Regions from separate parts of the Arthrobacter sp. Y3225116 genome, predicted to be linked through region 1. Evidence: riboswitches for the same ligand, from Rfam matches in the RefSeq annotation. Region 1 holds a riboswitch; the other holds the start of a gene.

The links. A riboswitch is a leader RNA that binds a small molecule or an ion and turns the genes downstream of it on or off. The one in region 1 is predicted to bind cyclic di-AMP.
Region 2: another riboswitch for cyclic di-AMP. It lies ahead of AC5RV2_RS04255 (M23 family metallopeptidase); the one in region 1 lies ahead of AC5RV2_RS10720 (NlpC/P60 family protein).

The regions. Positions count from the first base shown of each region.
Region 1 covers NZ_JBNHGL010000103.1:1,003-4,533, reverse strand. The annotation lists gene AC5RV2_RS10725 (M23 family metallopeptidase) at 87-683, shown strand; cyclic di-AMP (ydaO/yuaA leader) riboswitch at 801-974, shown strand; gene AC5RV2_RS10720 (NlpC/P60 family protein) at 979-1,701, shown strand; cyclic di-AMP (ydaO/yuaA leader) riboswitch at 2,211-2,379, shown strand; gene AC5RV2_RS10715 (NlpC/P60 family protein) at 2,384-3,178, shown strand; gene AC5RV2_RS10710 (HNH endonuclease) at 3,496-3,531, shown strand, end outside.
Region 2 covers NZ_JBNHGL010000022.1:6,699-10,229, reverse strand. The annotation lists gene AC5RV2_RS04260 (aldo/keto reductase) at 1-297, shown strand, start outside; gene AC5RV2_RS04255 (M23 family metallopeptidase) at 379-1,332, opposite strand; cyclic di-AMP (ydaO/yuaA leader) riboswitch at 1,336-1,512, opposite strand; gene AC5RV2_RS04250 (GlcG/HbpS family heme-binding protein) at 1,988-2,389, opposite strand; gene fdhA (formaldehyde dehydrogenase, glutathione-independent) at 2,423-3,531, opposite strand, start outside.

The DNA.
Region 1 (3,531 bases):
GCCGCGCCCAGCCGGCGCCGTCGCCGGTAGCAGCAGCCGCGCGCGACGTCGGACATAAGACAGCGATCGTTGCAGCCGCCTCCGGGATGGCACTCACAGTGATGCTGCCGACGACGGCCGGCGCCACTGCCGACGCCCCGCAGGACGCCCCGGCCGCCAGCAGCATTTCCGCCGCCACCGAAGCCCGGCTGACGTTCGAGCGGGCCGGCCTGACCAGCAAATTCGACCCGGACACGAAGCTGAAGCAGGTCATGGTCGCTTCGGGCAGCAATGCCCAGGTCGTCAGCAGCGAAGGCTCCCTCTCGCAGCCGATGGACGAGCTGACCATGACGTCGCCGTTCGGCTACCGAGTCAGCCCCATCACCGGCTACGCCGGGGAGCTGCACACCGGCCAGGACTACGGAGCAGCCTGCGGGACCCCGGTCCACGCAGCGGCCGGCGGAACCGTCGTCGAGGCGGGCTTCCAGGTCGGCGGCGGCGGCAACCGGATCGTGGTGGACCACGGCAACGGCCTGAAGACCACCTACAACCACCTGAGCACCATTGACACCTCGGTCGGGGCGACCGTGGAGCGCGGGGAGATGGTGGGCCAAAGCGGCACCACCGGCGCCTCGACCGGCTGCCACCTCCACTTCGAAGTGATGGTCAACGACAAGCTGGTGGACCCCACCGGCTGGCTGTGATGAACACGCCGTAACCGGAACGTGACACACCCCGCAAACTGTTATAAGGTTTCACCCGTGCCAGTCGTCAACAGGCTGGCACCTTCGGGCGGAATGCCGAACTCTGCCGTCGCCCGAAGTTCGTTCGCACCGAATCGCATGGCAGAGGCGGGGGAACCACTTCCCGGACATCGCACGGTGTCCTTGGGGTAAAGCCGAGCAGGCCCGGGCCACCAGCCCGCAAGCCCGCCGGCCGGATGAACTCCCATCCGAACCCGACAGCTCACTTCGCAGGCATTTGGGAGAGGTACAGACCGTGTCCAAGAGCATTACTGCGGGCCGCCATCGTGCGACCCCCGTCCGCACGAGCCCGCTTGAGACGATTTCCAAGGCTGTGTCCGCGAATGCGGGAACCATGGGACGTCAGGGTGCCGTGATCGCCGCCGCTACCGGCCTGGTTCTGACCGGTACCATCCCGGCCCAGGCTGTCAGCGCAGACCGAGGGGTCGAGGCCCCGGCCCGCGTGCAGGTGGAAGCCGTGCAGGCCTCCGCAGCCGTGAAGCTGACCTTCGAACGCGCGGGGATTACCTCCACCCCCGCACCAGAGCCGGTTGTCCAGGCCGTCTCCAACGAGATCAACCCCACGACCGGCAACGACGCCGGGTCGAACGAAACCAAGACCGTCAAGAAGGCCGGCGAGGCTGCCGCCAGCGGAGCCGCAGGCGCCATTGTTGCGGCCGCCTACGGACAGATCGGTGTCGCCCAGGACTGCACGGCCCTGGTCGAGAACGCCCTGCGCGCGGCAGGCTTCGCGGTGGGCGACCTGGCCCCGGCGCAGTTCTTTGCCTACGGCACCCAGGTGTCCACCCCGCAGCCCGGCGACATCATCTACTACGCCAACGGCGGCGCCGGCGTGGCCCACGTGGCCATCTACGTCGGCAACGGCCAGGCGGTCCACGGTGGGTGGGCGGGCTACAGCACCGTCCTGGGCAGCGCCTACATCGGCTCCGGCCCGGTCTTCATCCGCCCGGCAGGCTAAACCCTTCCTGTCACGGCCATCTCGCGGCGCGTCCTTCGGGGCGCGCTGCGGGCGTTAAAAATACGGTGCGCGGAGAACCTGCGCGGAGAACCTGCGCGCAACGACGGCGCGGCGCCACGCGCGGAAGACTTGCGCGGAAGACTTGCGCGGAGACGGCGCGGTGATGACGGCCCGGAGCCGCCCGCGGAAGACTTGCGCGAGAGCGGCCCGCGAAGACAGGTCCGGAGCGGCCCCGCAAAGACGGGCCCGGCGCCACGCGGAAGACCCGCGCGGAAACGGCGCCTGGAACGTCCGCACAGCCCCGAGACACAAGCGGCACGCTTCGTACCAGCCCCGCCCCGGAACCGCCCGGAAGCAGGGCTCCGAGGGCCTGTCGTAATCAAAACATCACCGCGCCGTGATCAGAATGTGACAATGCGTGATTGATCGTATACGCTCTAACGCGTGCCAGTTGCCAAACGGCTGGGACCTCCGGGTGGATTGCCGAGCTCTGCCACCGTCCGGAGTCCGTTCGCAAAAAACTTCGCGGGCAGAGGCGGGGGAACCAAATTCGGGCTCCGTACAGGAACCCTTGGGGTTAAGTCGTCAGCACTCTCAGGCATTGCCGGGGAGGGCTGCGGCCGGATGCACTCCCATCCGAACCCGACAGCTCACCTCGCAGGCATTGGGAGAGGCCTTTAACGTGTTCAATGACACCGCTACGGGGCGCCACCGCGCCGTTTCCGTCCGCACCAACCCGCTGGAGACGATTTCCAAAGCCGTCTCGTCCAATGCCGGATCCATGGGTCGCTCGGCAGCCGTGATCGCTGCCGCGTCCGGATTGGCCCTGACCGCCGCGGTTCCCGCGCAGTCAACCTCCATCGAACGCACCGCATCCACCGTGTCCGTTCCCAGCCGCGTGCAGGTGGACACCGTCCAGGCTTCGAGTGCCGTCGAGCTGACCTTCTCGCGTCCCGCCATCAAGTCCACTCCGGCCCCGGAGCCTGAGCCTGTTGTCGAAGCCGTGGCCGAAGAAGTGGCCCCGGTTGTCGAGGAGGTCGCAGACACCGCCCAGGGCGCTGTCCAGGCCGCCGCTCCCGCGGTCGAGGTCAAGGCAGCCGCCGCCGCTCCCGCGGCCAAGGCAGCGCCGGCCAAGGCCGAAGCTTCCGCCAGCGGCGTGGCTTCCACCCTCGTGTCCTCCGCGTACGGCCAGATCGGCATCTCGCAGGACTGCACCGCCATGGTGGAGAAGGCCCTGCGCGCCGCCGGCTTCTCGGTGGGCGACCTGGCACCCGCACAGTTCTTCAGCTACGGCACCCAGGTGTCCACCCCGCAGCCGGGCGATCTGCTCTACTACTCCGACGGCGGCGCAGGCGTTGCGCACATCGCCATCTACGTGGGCAACGGCCAGGCCATCCACGGCGGCTGGACCGGTTACACCACCGCACTGGCCAGCGCGGACGTCGGATCCGGCTACGTAGCCATCCGCGTCAACTAGGCAACAGCCTTCTCCGGTCCGCAGGGACCGTCCCGACGGCCCCGGTCCACGCCCAGCGCGTGCACCGGGGCCGTCGGCGTTTCTGGGCGGACAGACGCCTGGGCGGACCGGCCTGGCCAGGGCCCAAGGCGGGCCCCACGGGTGCCCCGCGCCTGCCGCCGGACCGCCGACGGCACCATTCTGACGGCCCACAGGCGGCGAAAAAGTTAGCGCGGAACGCACTCGCCGTCATACTCTTTGACTGTCAGTGCAGAAAATCCAGTCCCGGACCGGGATCTGAAGCACCGGTCGGGTTGGCCAGACCTAGAGGAATGTGCATGCGCACACTCGTTCTGAATGCTGGTTACGAGCCC
Region 2 (3,531 bases), on a different contig from region 1:
GGCAAGTACCACTCGACGGATGACGCCGACAGCAGCCCGCGCGGCGGCATGCTCCGTGATTACCTCACGACCGAGGGCTTCGCCGTGGTGGACGCCTTGGAGACCGTCGCCCAGTCGCGCGGCATCTCCCTCACGACGACCGCGCTCGCCTGGCTGCTGACCAAGCCAGGCATTACCGCTCCGCTGGCCAGCGCCCGCACGCCCGAACAGCTGCCGGAGCTGATGGCCGCCACACATGTCGAGCTGACCGCCGACGAAGTTGCCGCGCTGGACCGAGCGTCGCAGCCCTTCGCCTGACCGGTTTTTAACGACGACGGCGATGCCCGCGTGGGCATCGCCGTCGTCGGTGGCGGAAGCTCCGCCGTCGTCGAGGGTGGGTCAGAGCCAGCCGGCCGGATCCACGAGCTGACCGTCCTTGACGACCTCGAAGTGCAGGTGGCAGCCGGTGGAGTTGCCGGTGGTGCCCAGCTGGCCGATGGCCTGGCCCTTGGCGACCTTCTGGCCCAGAGAAACGCCGATCGACTGCAGGTGGTTGTAGGTGGTCTTCAGCCCGCTGCCGTGCTGAACCACGATGCGGTTGCCGCCGCCGCCAACCTGCCAGCCGGCCTCGACGACCTTGCCGCCGTCGGCCGCATGGACAGGGGTGCCGCAGGCCATGGCGTAGTCAATACCGGTGTGCAGCTCGCCGGCAGCACCGGTGATCGGGTTCTGGCGGTAGCCGAAGCCGGAGGTCTGGTTCATGTTCGGGATCGGAGCGGCCAGCTTGCCGGTCGCAAAGCCGACGGTCTTCGCCTTGGCCGCGGCGGCCTTCTTGGCTGCGGCCGCAGCCTTCGCCTTCTTCTCCGCTGCAGCCTTTTTGGCGGCAGCTTCCTTCTTGGCCGCAGCTTCGGCCTTCGCCTTCTTCTCGGCCTCGGCCTTCTTGGCGGCCGCTGCCTTTTCGTCGGCCTGCTTCTTGTCGGCGGCCGCGGCGGCAACCTGGGCTTCCTCCTGGGCACCCTTGCTGGCTACCTTGGCCCGGTCAAACCCGAGTTCGGTCTCCTTGGCGGCCTGAATCTGCACGGGGCTTTGTTCCGAAGCGCGGTCGGAGCCGACGTCGGTAGTGCCGCCGGCCTGGGCCACCGGGACCACTGCCGCGGCCAGGATGCCGGCGGCAACGGCAGCCAGGCCGGTCTTGCGGGCGAGGGAGTAGGCCGCGGGGGATGCTTCCTTTTCGCGGCGGGCAGGGGAGCCCTCGCTGGAACGGGTGATCTTCGCCAGGGCGGAACGCGAGATCTTGGACAGGGAATTCGTGGGGGTGTCGGAACGGCGACGACCGCGCACAGGGTTGTTCACAGGGTTTCCTCTCTTGCGCCTGCGAAGTTAGCTGTCGGATTCGAGCGAGAGTTCACTCGGTCCTGCCGGCAGTCGGATTTCAGGGTTGGACTGTACCGGTGAGGACTTCACCCCGAGGTGCCCCCAAGCACCGTAAGTGGTTCCTCCGCCCCTGCCTTCGATCTAAAGCTCGATTCTTCCGGTCCGCTGGCAGGGTTAGACGGGCGGACCGGTGCCTACCTAGATAGATAGGAACAAATTCAAAATTACCGGAGCGACACGCGGCGTTACAAATTCGTTATCCGTGTTCCTTGTCACCAGAAGTGCGGCCTGGCAGCGATTTCTGACCCGTCCTGCCGGTGTTTGCGGGAGGCGCGGAGCCCCATGGCGCTCCCCGGCCGTGACCGATACCACGGCGCGCCGGAACTCCCTGTGGGCGTTCCGGCCGCTACCTCGCGCGCCTGGAAAATCTGCGCAGGCGGATCGTGGCGCAGAGTGCGGCAGCCGCGGATGCGCGAAGTGGTGACCGCAACAAGCAGTAGGAGGGGCGGGCGGGCCGATCCAGCCTAGGCCGAAAGTCCGGCGACGACGAGAGGGACGACACCCGCACAGCCGGTCGGCCGGTCCGGCACGCGGCGACGCCGGGGATCGGGCGCGCCCGCTGAAAAGCCCCAGGTTAGAGTGCCGCCGCTCCGGCCTCCGCCACAGACTGATCCTGCTCCCCGGAGCCGCCGCTGACGCCGATCGAACCGACCACCTGGCCGTCGCGGGAGAGCGGGATGCCGCCGGCGAAGATCATGATCCGGCCGTGGTTGCTGGCATGGATGCCGTAGAACTGGTTGCCCGGCTGCGAGTTGTCGCCCAGGTCCTTGGTCTGGATGTCGAACGCCCGCGAGGTGAAGGCCTTGTTGATCGAAATGTCGATGCTGCCCAGCCACGCCCCGTCCATCCGCACGTGCGAGACAAGGTTTCCGCCGGCATCGGCCACGGCGATGTTCATCGGCTGGCCGATGTCGGCGGCCTTGGCCTCGGCGGCGGCAATGACCCGGCGGGCGTCTTCCAGTGTGACGGTGTCCATGTTTGCTCCTAGATCCGAGGCCCGTCGCGGGGCCTAGCTGATGTAACCGTTGGGGTCGAGCACGTACTTGGTCGCGGCACCGGCGTCGAACTCCGCATAGCCCTTCGGCGCGTCATCCAAGGGGATGGCCGTGGCATTCACGGCCTTCGCGATCTGCACCCGGTCATGCAGGATGGCCATCATCAGGCCGCGGTGGTACTTCATCACCGGGCACTGTCCCGTGGTGAAGGAGAGCGACTTGGCCCAGCCCGTGCCCAGCGAGAGCGAGAGCGAGCCTTTCTGCGCGGCCTCGTCGATCCCGCCCGGATCGCCGGTGACGTACAGCCCCGGGATGCCCAGCGCCCCGCCGGCCGCAGTGATCTCCATCAGCGAGTTCAGCACGGTGGCCGGCGCCTCTTGGGCGTCCTTACCGTGCCCGCGGGCCTCGAAACCCACCGCGTCCACGCCGCAATCCACCTCCGGGACGCCTAAAAGCTGCTCAATCTGGTCCTTGGGATGGCCTTGGGAGACGTCCACGGTCTCGCAGCCGAAGCTGCGCGCCTGGGCAAGGCGGCCCTCGTTCATGTCCCCGACAATCACGACGGCGGCGCCCAGCAACTGGGCACTGGCCGCGGCGGCCAACCCCACGGGCCCCGCTCCGGCGATGTACACGGTGGAGCCAACCCCCACGCCGGCGGTGACGGCGCCGTGGAAGCCGGTGGGGAAGATATCGGAGAGCATGGTCAGGTCCATGATCTTCTCGAGCGCCTGGTCCTTGTCCGGGAACTTCAGCAGGTTCCAGTCGGCGTAGGGGACCAACACGTACTCGGCCTGGCCGCCCACCCAGCCGCCCATGTCCACGTAGCCGTAGGCGCTGCCCGGGCGCTCGGGATTGACGTTCAGGCAGATGCCGGTCTTCCGCTCCTTGCAGTTCCGGCAGCGTCCGCACGCGATATTGAAGGGGACGGAGACGATGTCGCCGACCTTGATGAACTCCACGTCGGAGCCGACGTCGACGACTTCGCCGGTGATTTCATGGCCCAGGACTAGGTTCTTCGGGGCAGTAGTACGGCCCCGGACCATGTGCTGGTCGGAGCCGCAGATGTTGGTGGCAACGGTGCGCAGGATGACTCCGTGCGACACCTGCCGGCCCACGTTGTCCG